Regions from separate parts of the Enterobacter cloacae complex sp. HYC033_NIDB genome, predicted to be linked through region 2. Evidence: predicted binding sites of a transcription regulator. Region 2 holds the regulator's gene; each other region holds the start of a gene.

Region 1 (7,408 bases), 1.9 Mb from region 2:
GCTCCTGCATCAATACCCTGACCACGCACCGCCCGTCACCGCTGGCGAAGGGCAACCCGCAGCACACGAACCTGGTGCAGATCGAGAAGGCATAAGGATTAACCGATGACTACCCAGTATGGATTTTTTATTGATTCCAGCCGCTGCACCGGGTGTAAAACCTGCGAGCTGGCCTGCAAGGATTACAAAGACCTGACCCCGGACGTCAGCTTCCGGCGTATTTATGAATATGCGGGCGGCGACTGGCAGGAGGACAACGGCGTCTGGCATCAGAATGTCTTCGCCTATTACCTGTCGATTGCCTGCAACCACTGCGAAGATCCGGCCTGCACCAAGGTCTGCCCGAGCGGGGCAATGCACAAGCGCGACGACGGTTTTGTGGTGGTGGACGAGGATGTCTGCATCGGCTGTCGCTACTGCCACATGGCCTGCCCGTACGGCGCGCCGCAGTACAATGCCGCCAAAGGCCACATGACCAAGTGCGACGGCTGCCACAGCCGCGTGGCGGACGGTAAAAAGCCCATCTGCGTCGAATCCTGCCCGCTGCGCGCGCTGGACTTTGGCCCGATTGAGGAGCTGCGCAAAAAACACGGTCAGCTTGCTGCCGTCGCGCCGCTGCCGTCTGCGCACTTCACGAAGCCGAGTATTGTGATTAAACCTAACGCCAACAGCCGTCCGACGGGTGACACCACCGGCTACCTGGCAAACCCGAAGGAGGTGTGAGATGGGAAGTGGATGGCATGAATGGCCGCTGGTGATCTTCACCGTTTTCGGGCAGTGCGTGGCCGGCGCGTTAATCGTGATGGGCTTCGTCTGGCTTAAGGAAAATGATGACAAGGCCAGCATGCGCATCGTGCGCAGCCTGTTTTTTCTCTGGCTGGTAATGGGTATTGGGTTTATGGCCTCGGTACTGCATCTTGGCTCCCCGCTGCGTGCCTTCAACTCGCTTAACCGCGTGGGCGCGTCAGCGCTGAGTAATGAGATCGCGGCGGGTTCGATCTTCTTTGCCGTGGGCGGTTTCTGGTGGCTGGTGTCGGTTATCGGTAAAATGCCCCCAGCTTTGGGCAAAATCTGGCTGGTTGTCAGCCAGATCCTGGGCATCGTTTTTGTCTGGGCGATGACCCGGGTCTATCAGATTGAGACTGTCCCGACCTGGTATACGGGTTACACCACGCTGAGCTTCTTCCTGACGATGGTTCTGGCTGGTCCTCTGCTGGCCGCGCTGCTGCTGCGCGTTGCAAACGTGACATTCAAAAGTACTCTTGCCGCGTCAGTCAGCGCACTGGCACTTATCGTCTGCGTGGCGGTCGTCGTGTTGCAAAGCAATACGCTGGGGACAATACAGAGTTCCATCCAGCAGGCTAACGCCCTGCTTCCGGATTATGGTTCGCTTCAGGTATGGCGCATCGCGTTGCTGGCGGCGGGTTTAGGCTGCTGGATCTGCCCGCTGATTCGTCGTCAGGAGCCAAAAACGCTCGGCCTGTTTGCAGGTGTCGTGCTGGTGGCGCTGGGTGAACTGATTGGCCGTGGGCTATTTTATGGTCTGCATATGACCGCAGGGTTAGCAATTGCAGGTTAACACAGGTGCGCGGGGCTACCCGCGCGCAAGTAAGGAAAGTTGTAATGAATGACGTCTCACACCGCGAATCGTTCGCGTTCAGCGCCCGGGTACTGGGCGCGCTGTTTTATTTCGCTCCAGACAGCGAGCAGACCGCGCCGCTGGTGAGTGCCCTGACCGCAGGTGACTGGGTTCAGGACTGGCCGCTGGCGGAGGAAAATCTGCTGCCTGTCGCCAGTATGTTTAAGACCCCATCGGATGAAGCGTTGAAAGACGCCTGGCAGCGTCTGTTTATTGGCCCGTATGCCCTGCCCGCCCCCCCGTGGGGCTCGGTCTGGCTTGATCGCGAGTCCGTGCTGTTTGGCGATTCGACCCTCGCGTTGCGTCAGTGGATGCGTGAAAACCATATCGCCTTTGAGATGCAGCAGAATGAGCCTGAAGATCATTTCGGAACGTTGCTGATGCTGGCGGCATGGCTTGCCGAGAACGGTCGCGAAACAGAACGCGACCAGCTTCTTGCCTGGCATCTGCTGCCATGGAGCACGCGTTTCCTTAGCGTATTCGTTGAAAACGCGGCCCATCCGTTCTACACCGCGCTGGGTAAACTTGCCCAGCTGACGCTGGCGGAATGGCAGTCCACTTTGCTGATCCCGATTGCCGAAAAAACGCTGTACCGATAACAGCACCTGGCTTGTCCACCCGTTGTGCAGGCCAGGCTCGCACATTTTTGCTGCAACACAACGTCACAACTGCTACACTGTATATAATTACAGTATACGGGGGTACACAATGGCTGTTGAAACAAAATTTGTTGTCGTAAGAAAAGGTGAAGAAAAAATGACATTTGCCAGTAAGAAAGAGGCTGACGCTCACGACAAACTGCTCGATATGGCAGAAGCGTTTACCGACTGGCTGTTGCAAAGCGGAATGCAGATGGATGAAACGCAGGCGGAGAACCTTGGTCTTTATCTCGCCGAGCAGAAAGAGTCCGTGCAGCATATCCTGCGTACCAGCAAGCTTCCCGAGCTCAATGCTGAAACGGATAAAACAGCATCAGATGCGGACAGCAGCAAAAAAATCCGGGCCGTCAAAGCCGCCTGATCGTCAGAACGTCTCATCACCTGTCCTGCCGCCGCGGGCCGGAAACGGCTCGCGGCTTTATTAAGGTCGGCTGAACCTTATATTCATCAACCGTAACCCTGAAAATACGTCCTGTTATCTTGATTTGTCCGCCTCAACGTTTACGCTGATATTCAGCCTTTTTGCTTCCATGGTTATCATTGTTTTGGCCAGGTCCTTATCGCCCCCGTGCACTTTATCTATCAGATCCTGTACAAGGGTCATCATCAGGAAGTTTTTATTTGCAGGATAGAAATCTGTCGTAGTGATCCGGTTATCCTTCAGGCGCTGATGCGCCACCGTCTCTGTATCTGCGATTATTTCAGCTACTTTCTCATGCATGATCTCGATCTGCTCGAAAACAATGCGGTTAATCATTTCAATCTGTTCTGGCGTAAAATTCGGTTCCATTATTTCCCCTCGTCAGGCGTATGTTAAAAACACGTGAATCACACGTTGGGCGCCTCTGAATGGTGCGGTAAATTATCACACAACTCTTGTAACTCGTTGATCAGCCTGGCCACATGGAAACCGTCACAGACAGAATGATGGACCTGAACGGCGAAAGGCAACAAGACCTTTCCATCCTGGTTATAGTATTTTCCAAACGTGAACATGGGCGCAAAAAAATTCCGCATGTTAGCGACGTTGACGTTAAAACTGCTAAAACTGACCCACGGAATATCCGATATGAAGAATATATTCTCCCGGGATTCTTCTTTAGGCCAGTAAGCAAGGATATTGCCATAGCGGGCAACATCTTCTGCATAAACGCGCTGAAAATGGTGAATATTTCCATCGTAATGACTCCATAACGATGAAAATGTCTCCGTTTCTTTATGGAAAAGGGTATAGCTTGGATGAACCTCATTCCATATTACAAGCTCATCATCCTTCATGGCCATACGGAATTCCGGATGCCGGTTTACGACGTCAGAAATAAGGGAAATAATCGCAGGATAAAATTTCCAGCCAACCTCTTTGATATGCTTTAGCAGCACGGTAATGTCCAGCTGAACCGTTTGGTTAAATGTAGATTGAGCAAAGCCCTGAAATACTTCAAAGTGTTCCTTTCTTGCCCAACGTGATAAGTCAACTACCGTATATTCTGGCATTATTTTTGTCATTTCAGAGCCTTAGTTGAGCTGCGCTATATAAAATAGTAGCGTATCACAAACGTAGGGGCTGTATAGACCGTAGCGAAGAGGCACCCTAAATTTTCAGCGTATCAATCACCGCTCTCAACGCCGGGGATACGTTGCGGTGTGGATAATAGAGGTACAGTCCGTCCATCCGCAGGCTGTAGCGCTGTAAGACGCGTATAAGCGTGCCACGCTCCAGATCGTCAGCCACCAGCTCAACCGGGACATAGGCCAACCCGAGTCCCAGCCGGGCCGCTTCGGCCTCCATGTAGCTGTCGGAAAAGGCCCATTGCCCCTCCGGGCGGTGAGTAACATGCTTCCCGTCCTGAACAAGCTCCCATTGATAGTGGTTACCGTCGGCAAACTGGTAGGCAATGCAGGGATGAGCATCCAGATCGGCGGGCGTCTGCGGGAAACCATAGCGCCGAAAATGCGCCGGAGCGGCAACCACAGCCATCTCCATATCGGGCGTGATGCGCACGGCAATCATTCCTTGTCCCACCTCCGGCCCAAGCCGGACGCCCGCGTCGAATCGCTCGGCAATGATATCCACGAACCGGCTCTCATTCATCAATTCCAGACGGATATCCGGGTAACGCTGTTTGAAGATAGCGAGCTTTGGCAGCAGGCATTTTTCGATGGCGTGCTGGCTGGCATTAATGCGCACCGTGCCGGATGGCGTCTGGCGGTAATGCGCCAGTCTGGTCAGCCCGGTATCGAGCGCATCAAAGGCTGAACCAGCGGTCTGGTAAAGTTGCTCCCCGGCGTGGGTCAGCGACAGTTTGCGCGTGGTACGCACCAGAAGCCGAACGCCCAGCCGCTCTTCCAGCTCGCGAACCGATCGACTGATCCCGGATTGTGCCAGCCCGAGCCGTTGCGCGGCTGCCGTGAAGCTTCCCTCCCGCACCACCTGGATAAACAGATACAGCTCATTGTAGTTTTCCCGCTTCGCCATCATGCCTCATCAATTCATAACAATATGATATTAATCCTAGCAGCCTTTGGCCTCTAATCAGCACTATTCCTGCTAACTATAATGACCGCATTACAACAACACACGGTACCTCTTATGCAAACATTCACCCAAAAACTGTCCGTTGCGCTGCTGCTATGCGCATCATTAAGTGGAGTGACAACAATGAGTTATGCAGAAACACGAAATCCTGCCGCCCCCGTTTCGATGGTGACAACCTGGGATAAGACCTTCGCCGAGAGCAATAAAGTCGACCACCGCAAGGTGACGTTCGAGAACCGATACGGGATCACCCTGGTCGGCGATCTGTACATTCCCAGGAACAGCGGCGACCAGAAGCTGGCGGCGATTGCCGTCAGTGGACCATTCGGTGCGGTTAAAGAACAATCCAGCGGTCTTTACGCCCAGACTCTGGCTGAACAGGGGTTCGTGACCCTGGCCTTCGACCCATCCTACACGGGTGAAAGCGGCGGCCAGCCGCGTAACGTTGCCTCCCCTGATATCAACACCGAAGACTTTAGCGCCGCAGTGGATTTCCTCGGATTACAGAAAGAAGTCGACCGTAACCGTATCGGCATTCTCGGGATCTGCGGCTGGGGCGGTATGGCGCTGAACGCGGCATCCATGGATACCCGCGTGAAGGCGGTCGCCACCAGCGTAATGTACGATATGAGCCGTGCGATGGGTCACGGCGTGGGCGACGGGAAAGATCGTTATTCAGCGGCCGATCGCCGGGCCGTGTTGCAGTATCTGAACGCGCAACGCTGGAAAGATGCTGAAAGCGGCACCTTCGCCCATGGCGGCCACGATATTTATGTCGATGAAAACGGTAAGGTAACGGCAGCCGGGCGTATTCTGCCGGAAGCATTGCCCGCCGATCCGCATCCGGTACTGAAAGAGTTCTATGATTACTACCGTATGCCGCGCGGCTTCCATGCCCGTTCCGTAAACTCCACCGGCGCATGGACCGCGACCATGCCGTTGTCCTTTATGAATATGCCGCTGCTGAGCTATGCCGGGGAGATCACCATCCCAACGCTGATTGTGACCGGTGAAAACGCGCACTCACGTTATTTTGCGGAAGATGCGTTTAAAGCTGTCGGCAGCAAACAGAAGGAACTGGTGATTGTTCCCGATGCGAATCACGTTGATCTCTACGATAACGTCGCAGGGAAAATCCCGTTCGCGCAGTTCGGGCAGTTTTTCAAAACCAGTCTGGATTAATTCTCTTAGCCCCCGGCAATCAGGGGGCTTATCTTCTCTTCGCCGTGAATTACACCTATGTCCACACTGAATCAAACCTCATCCCGTGATGCTGAGCGTGCACACTGGGGCGGTATTTTTGCCATGACCCTGTGCGTTTTTGTCCTCATTGCCTCGGAATTTATGCCCGTCAGTCTGCTCACGCCCCTCGCCAGAGATTTAGGGGTGACAGAGGGGACGGCTGGCCAGGGGATCGCCCTCTCTGGTGCGCTGGCTGTCCTGACCAGCCTTTTTCTTTCCCGGCTTGCCGGGAATATGAATCGCAAACATCTTCTTTCAGGCATGACCGTCCTGATGGCGCTGTCAGGGATCATTATCGCCTTCGCCCCAAACGCTTTGATGTATATGGCAGGCCGGGCGCTGATCGGCATCGCCATCGGCGGTTTCTGGTCGATGTCTGCTGCCACCGCCATTCGGCTGGTGCCTCAGCATCAGGTCTCTCGTGCGCTGGCGATTTTTAACGGCGGCAACGCGCTGGCGACAGTGGTCGCCGCCCCGCTGGGCAGTTATCTCGGCTCGACCATTGGCTGGCGCGGCGCGTTTCTTTGCCTGGTTCCTGTGGCGATTGTGGCGTTCATCTGGCAATATTTTAGCCTGCCCAACATGGGCAGGAACCAGCGGCCGTCGCCACGTAAAAGCGTATTTCGCCTGCTCCACCAGCCTGCGGTTTCGGTGGGTCTGATGGCGTGCGGCCTGTTCTTCATGGGACAGTTTGCGTTATTTACCTATGTGCGCCCCGTCCTCGAAACCGTCACCCACGTCAGTCCTTCCGGCTTATCGCTGATCCTGCTCACTATCGGTATCGCAGGTTTCATCGGCACGCTGATCGTCGCGCTGGTCCTGAATGCCGCGTTTTACCTCACCTTAATGGCCATACCGCTGCTTATGGCGCTGATTGCAGGGGTATTAATGCTCACCGGGGACAGCCTGTGGATCGTGGCCCTGCTGTTAGGTTTCTGGGGAATGCTGGCAACTGCGGCCCCCACCGGCTGGTGGACGTGGATAGCCCGTACGTTACCGGAAGATGCCGAGGCTGGCGGCGGGCTAATGGTCGCGGTGATCCAACTCTCCATTGCGCTTGGCTCAACGGCGGGTGGCGTGGTGTTTGATACCTTTGGCTGGCAGAGCACATTCGCTTTAAGCAGCATATTACTCCTGAGTGCAGGGGGGCTGACTTTTACGACGTCGCGCCATCGGAAATAAGGCATTATATTAACAGGGTTGTTTTATTTAATTACAAAACCTCGCTCACCTCCCGTAGAAATAATAATTAAGCAATATCCTGGTCAGCCAGCGACATCGCTTTGTTAGCTTGAACATTCAGGCAAAGCTCAAACCGGAGGTATTCTTTGC
Region 2 (7,408 bases):
CTGGTGTTAACCCTTAACACCATGACCATTCTGCTGTCCGTTGCTGCTCTGGCGCTGGCCTGGGTTTACCCGTTCATGAAGCGATACACCCATCTGCCGCAGGTGGTATTGGGTGCGGCATTTGGCTGGTCGATTCCCATGGCGTTTGCCGCGGTCAGCGAGTCCGTTCCGCTCAGCTGCTGGCTGATGTTCCTGGCGAATATTCTCTGGGCCGTTGCATACGATACCCAATACGCGATGGTCGATCGCGATGACGATCTCAAGATTGGCATCAAATCGACGGCGATCCTGTTTGGTCGTCACGACAAACTTATCATCGGCATATTGCAGGTGGCGGTGCTGGCGCTGATGGTGGCGATTGGTCGCCTGAACGGCCTGAACTGGGAGTATTACTGGTCCGTACTGGTGGCGGGGCTGCTGTTTGCGTATCAGCAGAAGCTGATCGCGAAACGCGAGCGTGAAGCCTGCTTTAAAGCGTTTCTGAATAATAACTACGTCGGGCTGGTGCTGTTTCTGGGCCTGGCGATGAGTTACTGGTGATAAAAAAGCCGGGTGGCGGCTTCGCCTTACCCGGCCTACGATTTAGCGGAACATGTAGGCCGGGTAAGCGTTAGCGCCACCCGGCTTTAGCATCACTCGCCCTGCGTCGAACTCTCAATCGTCAAACGCACATCCGCGGTAATCAGCTCTGCCAGCATCTGGTAAACCTTCATCGTCTCTTCCGGCTCGGCATCGCCCGTATCGCTAATGTACCCTTCGTCGCGCAGCGTCAGCACCAGGGAGCTGAATACCGCTTTGTCGAAGAATTCCGGGGCGTTAATGCCATGCAGAACGGAAAGGCGCTGGGCCAGCGTCCGGCTCTCTTTTTCCAGCGTACCGCGGTTGATGGACGGATTTGCACTCAGCAACCAGAAGGTAATGGCGTAGCGCTGCAACGTCTCACGCGCACCGGAAGCCAGAAGCTGCAAGGTACGGGAACGTGACGGATTGATATGCAGTTCATCATCACTGATGGTAATCAGCCCCTGACGATGCATCTCTGCCGTCATTTTATCGAGCTCTGCCGCCAGTTCATCCTTACTCCAGCGCAGGAACAGCTCCGCTTTCAGCATTGGGTAGATGGCCTGAATATGGCGCAGCAGCTCCTGACGCGAAATCCGGCGGTGCTGGGTAATAATGGCCGCCATCAGCGACGGCAGCATCAGCATGTGCGTGATGTTATTGCGGTAGTAGGTCATCAGCACGGCCTGCTCGCGCGGCAGAATGATGATGTCACCAATCGTATCTTTCTCGACTTCGAACTTGTTCATCTGCAACGCGTGATCGATCAGCTCGCTGGCGGTGGCAGACGGCACGGTCGAATCAACGGAATACGGCACGTTGCGCATGATATCCAGGTAGCAGTCAATCTGCTCGGTCAGCTGTTCGCGGGTCAGTGAACGCTGGCGGGAGGCCAGAAGCGCAGTACAACACAGGTTCATGGCGTTTGCCGCACCAGCATTGTTGATGCGTACCATCAGCTCGGATGCAATGCCGTTGACCGTTGGCGTCAGCCAGGCCGGACGTACCGCTTCGATAGGATCGATAGACTCGCGCCACTCCGGAACATGATGGTTCAGATATGTCATCAACGGCAGGGGCTCACCAAAGTTCACGTAGCCCTGGCCGAGGTTGCGCAGTTTACTCAGCCCACGCAGCATCTGCGGCAGACTCTCTTTCTCTTTGGTCGCACCGCGCAGCTCTTTCGCGTAGGTGCCCACTTCCATCACGTGTTCATAACCGATGTAAATAGGCACCAGCGTGATAGGACGCGTACCGCCACGCAGCATGGCCTGAATGGTCATCGACAGCGTGCCGGTCTTCGGATCGAGCAGACGACCGGTACGCGAGCGACCACCTTCAACAAAGTACTCCACGGAATAACCGCGGCTGAACAGCTCGCCCAGATACTCCCTGAAGACGGTGGAGTAGAGCTTGTTACCTTTGAAGGTACGACGAATGAAGAACGCACCCAGACGGCGGAATATCGGGCCTGCTGGCCAGAAGTTCAGGTTGATACCGGCAGCAATATGCGGCGGCACCAGCCCCTGGTGATAGAGCACGTAAGAGAGCAACAGGTAGTCCATGTGGCTGCGGTGGCAGGGCACATAGACAATTTCGTGGCCGTCGTGCGCTAACTGACGCACGCGCTCGGCGTTGTGGACGTTAATCCCCTGATAGAGGCGGTTCCACGTAAAGCCGAGGATACGGTCAGAGAGGCGAATCATCTCGTAGGAGAAGTTCGCGGCGATCTCTTCCATCAGCGCGATTGCGTTCTGCTGCGCTTTCTCGTGCGAAATTTTCTTGCTGCGCGCTTCATCTTCTACGGCACGGGCAATCGCTTTGGAAGCCAGCAGCTTGTTGAACAGATCCTGACGCGCCGGGAGACGTGGCCCAACGGCCGCCAGACGCTGACGTGCAAAGTGCATACGCGCAACGCGCGCCAGCTTTTGCGCAATGATTTTGTCAGTGCCGTGTTCATCCGCCATGCGGCGCAGTGAAACGGAAGGTGAGAAGCGGACAAAGCTGTCGCGTCCTAGCCAGGAGACGGCGAAGAACTTCTGAATGCCGTTGAGCATACGCAGCGGCGGGTTCTCTTCCCCTTTTTCACGCCCCGGACGGCGGCCAAACATCACCGACACCGGCACCATCTGCACGTCCAGATCGGGGTTGCTGCGGTGCAGATCAAGGTAATCATGGAACAGCTTAATGGACTCTTCTTTCGGCGTGTAATAGGTGAACACGCGCGGTCCGCCATGGATGAACACGTAGCGCGGCAGCAGCGTACCGTCGACTTCCAGCGGTTCGAGCGGGTCAGGTAAATCGTGCGCCAGACATTGAGCGCGAAGCGTCAGCAGGTCTGCCTTCGAGTTATAAGGCAAAACGTACATAATAGGGCGCGACGTATCGAGCCCTAATTCCAGCGCAGGTTCTGCTGGGATAGACTTACTTTTTACCAGTACGCTTAATGGTAAATTAAGTAATTTGTAGTAAATTCGTGGCCAGCCGGACATAAACGATGTAAAGCCTCTGGTTAATAATGCAATTGCGGCGCAAGGATAACAGAAAGCGCGCAAAATTTCTGTTGTTACCCGTCATACTTCAGGTTGCAGCAAAACGCGCTGCGGCTTTAGTTACAGACGCTATTTATCATAAAAGGTTCTTTTAATGGCCAATAATACCACTGGGTTAACTCGAATCATTAAAGCTGCCGGTTATTCATGGAAAGGTTTCCGCGCGGCATGGGTTAATGAAGCCGCTTTCCGCCAGGAAGCGGTTGCCGCAATCGTTGCCGTTGTCATCGCCTGCTTCCTTGATGTTGATGCTATCACCCGCGTACTGCTCATCGGATCTGTCCTTCTGGTGATGATAGTGGAAATTCTGAATAGCGCTATTGAGGCCGTTGTTGACCGAATCGGGTCGGAATTCCATGAACTGTCTGGCCGGGCGAAAGACATGGGTTCCGCTGCCGTACTGCTGGCGATTATCACTGCGGCGATCACCTGGGTCACGCTGCTTTGGTCGCATTTCCGATGAGCCTCGAGGAATAATTAAGTCCCTGGTTTTTTGTGCAGTTTTTGGTTCCAAAATCGCCTTTGACTGTATATACTCACAGCATAACTGTATATACACCCAGGGGGCGGTATGAAAGCGTTAACGACCAGGCAGCAAGAGGTGTTTGATCTCATTCGGGATCATATCGGCCAGACGGGTATGCCACCCACGCGTGCAGAAATTGCGCAGCGTCTGGGCTTCCGTTCTCCTAATGCTGCCGAAGAGCACCTTAAAGCGCTGGCGCGTAAGGGCGTGATTGAGATTGTTTCCGGCGCCTCACGCGGCATTCGTCTGCTTGTGGAAGAAGAGAGCGGTATTCCGCTGGTGGGCCGCGTTGCCGCAGGTGAACCTCTGCTGGCGCAGCAGCACATCGAAGGGCACTATCAGGTTGACCCAGGCATGTTCAAGCCGAGCGCCGATTTCCTGCTGCGCGTTAGCGGAATGTCCATGAAAGATATCGGTATTCTGGATGGCGATCTGCTGGCGGTACACAAAACGCAGGACGTGCGTAACGGGCAAGTCGTGGTGGCGCGCATTGATGATGAAGTGACGGTTAAGCGCCTGAAAAAACAAGGCAATACCGTGCAGCTTCTGCCTGAAAACAATGAATTCTCCCCGATTGTGGTGGATCTCCGCGAGCAGAGCTTCTCTATTGAAGGGCTGGCGGTCGGCGTTATCCGCAACGGTGAATGGCTGTAATCTCTTCCTGACAGGCTGTAGTTCCTCTACAGCCTGGCCTGTTTTCTGATTCCGGTAATTTCCATGGCACTGCTAACTTCTGCCGATAAGGCGTTGTGGCGTCTTGCGCTACCGATGATTTTTTCCAATATTACCGTTCCTCTGCTGGGGCTGGTGGATACGGCGGTTATCGGGCATCTCGATTCGCCGATTTATCTTGGCGGCGTCGCGATCGGCGCAACGGCGACCAGCTTCCTCTTTATGCTGCTGCTTTTTCTGCGCATGAGTACGACAGGCCTGACGGCCCAGGCGTATGGTGCAAAAGATCCTCTGCGTCTGGCGCGTGCGCTGGTTCAGCCGCTCATTCTGGCATTCGGTGCTGGCGCGTTAATCGTTCTGTTGCGTACGCCGCTGATTGATCTTGCGCTCCATATTGTAGGCGGCAGCGATGCCGTACTGGAACAGGCCCGGCGGTTCCTCGAAATTCGCTGGCTCAGCGCGCCCGCTTCACTGGCAAACCTGGTCTTGCTGGGCTGGCTGCTGGGCGTGCAGTACGCCCGCGCACCGGTGATCCTACTGGTGGTGGGCAACCTGCTTAACATTGTGCTCGATCTCTGGCTGGTGATGGGGCTGCACATGAACGTCCGGGGCGCGGCGCTGGCCACGGCGATTGCCGAGTACGGTACGCTGCTGATCGGTTTGGGGATGGTCTGGCGCGTGCTGGCGATGCGCGGTATCACCCTGGATCTGCTGAAATCGGCCTGGCGCGGCAACATTCGTAAGCTGCTGGCGCTTAATCGCGACATCATGCTCCGTTCGCTTCTGCTGCAACTCTGCTTTGGTGCATTAACCGTTTTTGGTGCGCGTCTTGGGCCTGAAATCGTCGCAGTCAACGCAGTGCTCATGACGTTACTGACCTTTACCGCTTATGCGCTGGATGGTTTTGCTTACGCCGTCGAGGCGCATTCAGGGCAGGCCTATGGCGCGCGTGAAAGCGGCCAGTTACGTGAGGTCTGGCGTGCTGCCTGTCGTCAGGCGGGCCTGGTGGCGCTGGTCTTTGCTCTGGTGTACGCCTGTTTTGGTGGGCATATTGTCGCGCTACTCACCTCGTTGCCCGCGCTACGTGAGCTGGCCGATCGCTACATCCTCTGGCAGGTAGTATTACCGGTGGTGGGCGTGTGGTGCTATTTGCTGGACGGCATGTTTATTGGTGCGACGCGAGGGGCGGAGATGCGCAACAGCATGGCCGTCGCGGCGGCGGGGTTCGGCCTGACGCTGCTAACCCTGCCGTATCTCGGCAATCATGGTCTGTGGCTGGCGCTGGCGGTGTTTCTCTCACTGCGTGGCCTTTCGCTGGCCGTTATCTGGCATCGTCACTGGCGAAACAATACCTGGTTTCCAGCCCCGCACGATATATCGTAACGGTTAAAGATTCCGAATATAAAAACAACTGCCGAATCCTTAACTACAATAATAATCACGTCCAGCAGAAAAGAACGAAGCGGACGATACTCATAGACGCTTAACACGAGGACACGATTATGAATAAAGACGAAATCGGCGGCAACTGGAAGCAATTCAAAGGTAAAGCGAAAGAACAGTGGGGTAAGCTGACAGATGACGATATGACCGTCATTGAAGGTAAGCGCGATCAGCTGGTAGGTAAAATCCAGGAGCGCTACGGTTACGAAAAAGATCAGGCGGAAAATGAAGTCAAAGACTGGGAAACCCGTAACGACTACCGCTGGTAACCGGCACTATCCCCAAGGGCGGCCCTGAGCCGCCTTTTTCTTTGGCTTTAACGCGGCTTTTTCTTGACCAGGATAGAGTGATCGTGCTGACAGGCATCCTGATGGCGGCATGACTCCACCTCCACGCAGGCAGAACATAAGCCGTGGGCTTCAATCACGTTATGGCGCAGCGCAAAGCCCATTCTGGCTGCCAGCGTATGCATAATATCTTCCACACCTTCCGCACACTCTTCCTTCACCACACCACAGCGATCGCAGATAAACATGGCGGACGTGTGAGTTGGCTGGTCAAAAAGATGGCACAGCACATAGCTGTTTGTTGATTCCACTTTATGCACAAACCCTTGCTCCAGCAGAAAATCCAGCGCCCGATAAACGGTCGGCGGTTTTGCCTGCGGCTCGCTTTCACGCAGCAGATCGAGCAGATCGTAGGCGCTGATGGCACCCTGTTGCAGGCTCATCAGACGCAGTACCTCAAGGCGCTGCGGGGTCAGGCGCACATTGCGTTGCGCGCACAGCTTTTCAGCTTGCGCTAACAGCTCTTTTGTGGACTTGTCCATCGGGCACCTCGGATATGGTAAGGGGTGAAAACACTCACTTTACCATGTTCTGCTAAAAACACCGAGATCCGCCAGGCTGTGCTATACCTGACGCATCGCAAATCAGGAGATCGCAAAATGAAAAGACCTGACTGTATTCGGCACTGGCGGGACGTGGAAGGCGCTGATGACGCAACGTATCCTGACAGCAACGAACGTTTTTCTGTTGGCGCGCCGCTGGCCCGCAGGCTGGGTCTCGGCCGCATTGGTATTCACCATGAACGGCTGCCACCCGGACGCCGTACGTCTTATCCGCATGCGGAAAGCGACGAAGAGGAGTTTGTTTACGTTCTGGAGGGTTACCCTGAGGCCTGGATCAATGGCTATTTATGGAAGCTCGAACCCGGAGACAGCGTGGGATTTCCAGCCGGGACGGGCGTGTGTCATACCTTTATCAACAATACCGATGAAGAGGTGCGCTTACTGGTGGTGGGTGAGGCCAATAAAAAACATAACCGCATCTACTATCCGCTCAATCCGGTGTATGCCGCGACGCGCGAAGACCGCTGGGTCGACCATCCGCCTCAGTTTTTTGGGCCGCACGATGGAAAACCTGGGCGAAAATAATTTCCTCTTCTATAAATATTGATGGTCGTCACATATTACAACAGGCCGGGATGGAATTTAACTTAAGGAAATAGCGGGTCTTTTTGCACTTATTCACAGCAAAAGTTCGTTCCTGTTTGGGTGATAACAGACAGGGTTAACTAATAACAAACTATTTACGAGCACACTGTGAAAAAACATTTTAAATTTTCGATGGTTAGCATCGCTGTCTCCTTTTTT
Region 3 (7,408 bases), 2.2 Mb from region 2:
GGTTTTGCGCGGCTCGGCGTTCTGGAGCAGGTTTTTGCCGTTGCGCCTCATCACCCGCTGGCGAATGAACCGGAGCCTGTTACCCGACGCGTCATTAAAAACTATCGTGCCATTGTGGTTGGAGACAGTTCTCGCCCCGAGTGCGGCATTTCATCGCAGCTGCTGGATGAGCAGGAGGCCATCACCGTTTTTGATTTCAAAACCAAGCTGGAGCTGCAAATAAGCGGCCTGGGGTGCGGTTACCTTCCCCGTTATTTAGCGCAGCGGTTTATTAACAGCGGAGCGCTGGTGGAAAAACAGGTTTTAGCGCAAAGCAGTAACGAATCGGTATGGGTAGGCTGGAATGAACAGACCGCCGGGCTTGCCAGCGCCTGGTGGCGAGACGAAATTTTAGCAAATAGTGCTATCGCTACAGTTTACACTCAGGCAGGTGATGGGAAATCAATCAGTTAGTAAAATTAATTTATGGGCAGGTTTCTCAATGTATTGCCTTTTGTATCTGGAATAGGGCAAAATGCCGCCGCTGCAAACAAATGAATAATCGACGATATAAAAGGCGTCGGTTATTTTTTTTTGCATGTACGAAACGAAACTAAAAACCAAGAGGCCGGGCTTCGTACCGGATAGATATTTACTAAAATCCGACAGTTGTTGTCGCTGAGGAAGAAAGAAATGGGGCAATTTTTCGCTTACGTGGCGGTTATCACCGTAAAGGAGAATAACTATGTCGCATAACGCAACTCCAAACACCTCTCGCGTGGAATTACGTAAAACGCTTACGTTGATTCCGGTTGTTATGATGGGCCTTGCCTATATGCAACCGATGACGCTGTTCGATACATTCGGTATCGTATCAGGCCTTACTGACGGTCACGTTGCAACGGCGTACGCCTTTGCGCTGGTCGCCATCCTCTTTACAGCGCTGAGCTACGGTAAACTGGTTCGCCGTTTCCCGTCCGCAGGCTCTGCGTACACCTATGCTCAGAAATCCATTAGCCCGGCGGTTGGCTTTATGGTGGGCTGGTCATCACTGCTGGACTACCTGTTCATGCCGATGATCAACATTCTGCTGGCAAAAATTTACTTCGAAGCGCTGGTGCCTTCCGTGCCGTCGTGGATCTTCGTTGTGGCGCTGGTGGCCTTTATGACCATCTCTAACCTGCGCAGCATCAAGACCGTGGCTAACTTCAACACCCTGATTGTGATCCTTCAGATGGGGATTGTTGCGGTTATCGTTGGGCTGATCATCTACGGCGTTTCCCACGGGGAAGGCGCAGGTACGCTGACCAGCACCCGTCCGTTCTGGTCTGAAGGCGCGCACGTAGTGCCGATGATCACCGGTGCGACTATCCTGTGCTTCTCGTTCCTGGGCTTCGACGGTATCTCTTCTCTGTCTGAAGAGACCAAAGACGCTGAGCGCGTGATCCCGAAAGCGATTTTCCTGACCGCGCTGATTGGCGGCCTGATCTTCATTGGTGCGTCTTACTTCTTACAGCTGTACTTCCCGGATATCTCTCGCTTTAAAGATCCGGATGCATCACAGCCTGAAATTATGCTGTACGTGGCGGGTAAAACCTTCCAGTGGGGCGTGCTGATCTTCTCCAGCGTCACCGTACTGGCTTCCGGTATGGCTGCGCACGCGGGCGTTTCTCGTCTGATGTACGTGATGGGCCGTGACGGTGTGTTCCCAACCCGCTTCTTCGGTTACGTGCATCCTAAATGGCGTACCCCGGCGTGGAACGTGCTGCTGGTGGGCGCTATTGCCCTGCTGGCGATTAAATTCGACCTGGTAACGGCCACGGCGCTGATTAACTTTGGTGCGCTGGTGGCGTTCACCTTCGTTAACCTCTCCGTGATTTCGCAGTTCTGGATCCGTGAGAAGCGCAACAAGACGCTGAAGGACCACATCAACTATCTGGTGCTGCCAGTGTGTGGTGCCCTGACGGTGGGCGCCCTGTGGATCAACCTGGAAGAGAGCTCAATGGTTCTGGGTCTGATCTGGGGTGCAATCGGTCTGATTTACCTGGCTTGCGTGACCAGAAGCTTCCGCAACCCGGTTCCTCAGTACGAAGACGTCGCGTAAGACTGTGTCGGGTGACGGCTATGCTCAACCCGACCTACAGTTTCGTAGGCCGGGTAAGCGTTAGCGCCACCCGGCAAAAAAAAGCCGGAGACATCGCCTCCGGCTTTTTTGTACCCGCTACTCAGACAATTTCTTGCGCATACTGGAACAGCGCTTTCAGCAGCGCCTGCTTCTCAGCATTCCCTTCATACTGACCGTAAAGCATCTCCAGCTCCTGGGCGTAGCTATTAAGAAACTCCGGCGTAAACACGTTGCGCCGATGCTGTAACCAGCGTTCCTGCTCTGCTTCATCCAGCGTGCCGGGATAGTTGCGCGCGCGATAATTAAACATCAGCTTCTCAATGCGCTTATCTGCGAAGGTGATATCCAGCGCGGGCAGGTTACGCGGGTCAGTTTGCAGCACGATATTCATCGCCGCGCGATCGGCGTCGCTGAAGAAGCCGTTATAAAGCTGCGCATCCACATTCTCAGACGGCACGAACGGCTCTGCTTCGGCAAAAATGGCGACGACTTTCTCGCGCACATGCGGGTTGTCGCGCAGCACTTTCAGGTTATCGAGGCAGTGCTGACGGTTAATCCCCAGCCGGTCGGCGTCTTCCGGGCGCAGCGTGTTGGCCTGCGCCAGCACCGGGCACTTATTGATGTGCACCAGTTTTACCGGTACGGCTGGCAGGTCACCCAGCGCCTCTTTCGGCGTATAGAGCCGTTCACGTAAGGTGTCGCTGTCGAGCTCAAGCAGCGGGGAGATATCTCCGGCGAGATCCACCATGATGACGGCGTTACGGTTGTCCGGATGCCAGGCAAGCGGCGCCACCCAGCTTGTATTCCCGCGCCACGCACTGAACATCCCTGAAATATGCACCAGCGGTTTCATCTGCGGCACGTCAATTAGCGTCATCAGCTTTTGCTTGCTGCGATGGCTCAACAGATACTCAAACAGGCGCGGCTGCGCGGTTTTTACAAGTTTCGCCATAGCGATGGTCGCGTAAACGTCTGCCATCGCGTCGTGGGCGTTGCTGTGCTCAATGCCGTTGGCCCGCGTCAGGTGCTCGAGCCTGAAGCTCGGCAAGCCGTCGTCGTTCTCCGGCCAGTTAATCCCCTCCGGGCGCAGCGCATAGCAGGCGCGCATGATATCCAGCAAATCCCAGCGTGAATTACGGTTCTGCCAGCTCCAGGCATACGGATCGTAGAAGTTGCGGTAGAAGATATTGCGCGTCACTTCATCGTCAAAACGGATGTTGTTATAACCCAACACGCAGGTATTGGGCACCGTGAACAGGTCGTGGATGCGACGGGCAAATTCTGCTTCGCTAACGCCTTTATCCCGCGCTTCCTGAGGCGTGATGCCCGTTACCATCACCGCGCCCGGCTGCGGCAGATAGTCATCGGCGGGCTTACAGTAAAACACCTCGGGTTCGCCAATGACGTTAAATTCGTCATCGGTTCGGATAGCCGCAAACTGCGCCGGTCGGTCCAGCGCCGGATGGGTGCCAAAGGTTTCGTAATCGTGGAACAAAAAAGTCGGGCGCGCGGCAGAGTCAGACACCAGTAATCTCATCCTGTTAAAAATTGACTTCTCTATGGTAAACGATTGGGGTGAGCAGTCCGAATAAAAAGCACCGTCAGGCAAGAAATTTGCGAGATTTGTTCCGAAAAAATCTGCGTGCTGTCACATTTTTTTGCAATTAAGGCAGGTAACGACATCAGAACTCCCGTAAAAAGGTCATCGATTTTTACTGACCTGAGGATATACCGTTGAAACGCCGTCTGTTTATTGCTGTTTCTTTACTCGTTTCGAGTATTTCATCCGCGCTGGCTGCCGAGCCGCTGGATTTTTCACCTCAGCCGCCTGCCATCCAGGCTGGCTCCTGGGTATTGATGGATTACACCACGGGTCAAATCTTAACGGCGGGCAACGAACATCAGCAGCGTAATCCGGCGAGCCTGACCAAACTGATGACGGGGTACGTTGTCGATCGTGCCATTGATAGCCACCGCATCAGCCCCGATGACATTGTGACGGTCGGACGTGACGCATGGGCAAAAGGCAATCCGGTCTTTGACGGTTCGTCGCTGATGTTTCTGAAGGAGGGCGATCGGGTTTCCGTGCGCGATCTCAGCCGCGGCCTGATTGTTGATTCCGGCAATGACGCCTGCGTGGCGCTGGCGGATCACGTGGCGGGCGGTCAGCCGCAGTTCGTCAGGATGATGAATGACTACGTTGAAAAGCTGAACCTGCGCGATACCCACTTCGAAACCGTACACGGGCTGGATGCACCGGGTCAGCACAGCTCCGCTTACGATCTCGCCGTGCTTTCCCGGGCCATCATTCACGGCGAGCCTGAGTTCTATCACATGTACAGCGAAAAGAGCCTGACCTGGAACGGCATCACCCAGCAGAACCGCAACGGCCTGCTGTGGGATAAGACCATGAACGTGGATGGCCTGAAAACGGGTCACACCTCGGGCGCGGGCTTTAACCTGATTGCCTCCGCGGTGGACGGTCAGCGTCGACTGATTGCTGTGGTGATGGGGGCAGACAGCCCGAAAGGACGTGAAGATCAGGCGCGCAAGCTGCTGCACTGGGGACAGCAAAATTTTGATACGGTGCAGATCCTGCATAACGGTAAAAAAGTGGGAACCGAGCGCATCTGGTACGGCGATAAAGAGCAGATCGCGCTGGGCACGGATCAGGACTTCTGGCTGGCATTACCCAAATCGGAAGTGCCGAACATCAAGGCGAAATACGTGATGGATAAAAAAGAGCTGGAAGCGCCGATCGCCGCGCATCAGCGGGTAGGGGAGATCCAGCTGTACGATCGTGACAAGGTGGTCGCGCACTGGCCATTGGTTACGCTGGAAAGCGTTGAAAAGGGCGGCCTTTTCTCCCGTATTGGCGATTATCTGCATCATAAACTCTGACCTTTTTGGGCAGACTGGCAGTGTTGCGAGTCTGCTCACATAATAAACACTCCTGGTTTGCCGTTAATCTCGATTCTGCTTTACAGTGTATATATATACAGTAATGAACGGAGGCAGCATGGACTACAGCATCAGGCAGCAACAGAAACGTACGATCGCTGGCTTTCATCTCGTGGGGCCGTGGGAAAAGACGGTCAAGCAGGGATTTGAACAGCTGGTCATGTGGGTAGACGGGCGTCATATTCAGCCGCAGGAGTGGGTGGCCGTTTATTATGACAATCCGGATGACGTGCCGGCAGAAAAGCTCCGCTGCGTTACCGCCGTAACGGTAACGGACGATTTCACTATTCCTGAAAACAGCGAAGGGGTGATGATGACCGAAATTGCTGCCGGAGAGTATGCTATTGCCGCCGCGCGCGTCGAAAATCATGATTTCGCCACTCCATGGTATCAGTTCTTCAACTCCCTGCTGCAAGACAACAAATTCCAGATTGCACCAAAACCCTGCTTCGAACGTTATCTTAACGATGGCAATGCTGACGGCTACTGGGATATTGAGATGTTTGTACCGGTAGAGCACAAAGTGGGATAATCCTGCGGAATGCAGGGTTTTTCAGCCGGGCGCGATCCACCCGGCTGAAAACACAGTACAATTGTGGTTTGCCGTAGAGCTGGAGACGGGTGTGCGCCCCGACAAGTCATTAACCCCTTTTGAAATTCGGTTATACAAACATTATCGCGTGGTGCACGGTTGCCGCATTGCGCTGGCGTTTGTGTTGACCTTCGTACTGGTTCGTCTGCTGGATATCCCGGAAGGGACGTGGCCGCTGATCACGCTGGTGGTGGTGATGGGGCCGATCTCATTCTGGGGGAACGTGGTCCCGCGCGCTTTCGAACGCATAGGCGGCACCGTTTTAGGCTCAGCGCTTGGGCTTATCGCCCTGAAGCTGGAGCTGATTTCGTTTCCGTTCATGTTGCTGTGGTGCGCGGTGGCGATGTTTCTTTGCGGGTGGCTTGCCCTTGGCAAGAAACCGTATCAGGCGCTGCTGATTGGCATTACGCTCGCGGTTGTGGTCGGCGCACCGGCGGGCGATATGACCACCGCATTGTGGCGAAGCGGGGACGTGATCCTCGGCTCGTTGCTCGCCATGCTGTTTACCGGCATCTGGCCGCAGCGCGCCTTCCTGCACTGGCGCATTCAGATGGCAAACTACGTCACGGCATTTAACCGGGTCTACCAGGCCGGGTTTTCGCCGAATCTGATTGAGCGCCCGCGTCTGGAAAAGCACCTGCAAAAAATCCTCAATGATGTGGTCAAAATGCGCGGGTTGATTACCCCGGCAAGCAAAGAAACCCATATCCAGAAAGCCATTTTTGAAGCTATTCAGACGGTCAGCCGTAATCTGGTCTGTATGCTTGAACTGCAAATCAATGCCCACTGGGCCTCACGCCCCAGCCATCTTCTGATGCTCAACGCGCATACGCTGAAAGAGACGCAGCAGATGACGCAACAAACCCTGCTGACCATCGCCCATGCGCTATATGAAGGTAACCCACAGCCGATACGGGCGAACAGCGAGCGGCTGAACGAAATCGTCGCCGAGCTTAAACAGCTGATGAATGAGCGCCAGGGAGACAATGTGGCGGAAACGCCCATCCATGGTTATGTCTGGCTGAGTATGGAGCTGGCGCGACAGCTGGAGTTGTTATCGCAGCTGATTTGCCGGGCACTGCGCAAATAAAAAGCGTATGTGATGCCTGCTGCTTCGATTCAGCAACAATTAGGGTTATGATGGTTTTAAACGATATACTCATTGTCATTCGCAGCCGCTGTCTGTTAAAACGGTTGCTTTAACGAATCCGAATCTCACATTATCAGGGGTGTAAAAATGGAAACTACCAAGCCTTCGTTCCAGGATGTTCTGGAGTTCGTCCGCCTGTTCCGCCGCAAAAACAAGCTACAGCGCGAAATCCAGGACGTAGAGAAGAAGATCCGTGACAACCAGAAACGTGTCCTGCTGCTGGACAACCTGAGCGACTACATCAAGCCAGGTATGAGCGTTGAAGCTATTCAGGGCATCATCGCCAGCATGAAGAGCGATTATGAAGATCGCGTTGATGACTACATCATCAAAAACGCTGAGCTGTCCAAAGAGCGTCGCGACATCTCCAAGAAGCTGAAAGTGATGGGCGAAATCAAAAACGTCGACGCTAAAGGCGAGTAATCGCACACTCTGTTGCCCGGTGACGCTGCGCTTACCGGGCCTACAGGACTGTTATCACGTAGGTCGGGTAAGGTGAAGCCGCCACCCGACAATTTCACGAACGCAAAAAAGCAAAAAGCCTGCTCTAAAAGCAGGCTTTTTAAATTTGGCTCCTCTGACTGGACTCGAACCAGTGACA

The links. Region 2 encodes LexA, which represses DNA repair genes until DNA is damaged. Its sites were predicted from a motif close to TNCTGTATGTACATACAGNA; they were not measured.
Region 1: O1721_RS14425 (YebG family protein) is a predicted target of LexA. The motif match lies at 2,314-2,333, and genes of this name have one in related genera.
Region 3: sbmC (DNA gyrase inhibitor SbmC) is a predicted target of LexA. The motif match lies at 5,089-5,108, and genes of this name have one in related genera.

The regions. Positions count from the first base shown of each region.
Region 1 is NZ_CP115123.1:2,978,308-2,985,715, reverse strand. Features, by position in the region: partial or broken gene ynfE (selenate/tellurate reductase subunit YnfE) at 1-95, shown strand, start outside; gene O1721_RS14440 (DMSO/selenate family reductase complex B subunit) at 106-723, shown strand; gene O1721_RS14435 (dimethyl sulfoxide reductase anchor subunit family protein) at 725-1,579, shown strand; gene dmsD (Tat proofreading chaperone DmsD) at 1,624-2,238, shown strand; gene O1721_RS14425 (YebG family protein) at 2,348-2,659, shown strand; gene O1721_RS14420 (hypothetical protein) at 2,774-3,088, opposite strand; gene catA (type A chloramphenicol O-acetyltransferase) at 3,127-3,804, opposite strand; gene O1721_RS14410 (LysR family transcriptional regulator) at 3,890-4,774, opposite strand; gene O1721_RS14405 (alpha/beta hydrolase) at 4,889-6,016, shown strand; gene O1721_RS14400 (MFS transporter) at 6,074-7,258, shown strand; gene O1721_RS14395 (YoaK family protein) at 7,405-7,408, shown strand, end outside.
Region 2 is NZ_CP115123.1:1,096,775-1,104,182, forward strand. Features, by position in the region: gene ubiA (4-hydroxybenzoate octaprenyltransferase) at 1-540, shown strand, start outside; gene plsB (glycerol-3-phosphate 1-O-acyltransferase PlsB) at 633-3,053, opposite strand; gene O1721_RS05220 (diacylglycerol kinase) at 3,208-3,576, shown strand; gene lexA (transcriptional repressor LexA) at 3,685-4,293, shown strand; gene dinF (MATE family efflux transporter DinF) at 4,357-5,694, shown strand; gene O1721_RS05235 (CsbD family protein) at 5,814-6,023, shown strand; gene zur (zinc uptake transcriptional repressor Zur) at 6,071-6,583, opposite strand; gene O1721_RS05245 (cupin domain-containing protein) at 6,701-7,189, shown strand; gene O1721_RS05250 (conjugal transfer protein TraF) at 7,382-7,408, shown strand, end outside.
Region 3 is NZ_CP115123.1:3,808,071-3,815,478, reverse strand. Features, by position in the region: gene O1721_RS18380 (LysR substrate-binding domain-containing protein) at 1-453, shown strand, start outside; gene yoeI (membrane protein YoeI) at 673-735, shown strand; gene O1721_RS18370 (APC family permease) at 725-2,083, shown strand; gene sbcB (exodeoxyribonuclease I) at 2,205-3,641, opposite strand; gene dacD (serine-type D-Ala-D-Ala carboxypeptidase DacD) at 3,833-5,005, shown strand; gene sbmC (DNA gyrase inhibitor SbmC) at 5,124-5,597, shown strand; gene O1721_RS18350 (FUSC family protein) at 5,689-6,747, shown strand; gene O1721_RS18345 (DUF496 family protein) at 6,895-7,230, shown strand; tRNA gene O1721_RS18340 (tRNA-Asn) at 7,377-7,408, opposite strand, start outside.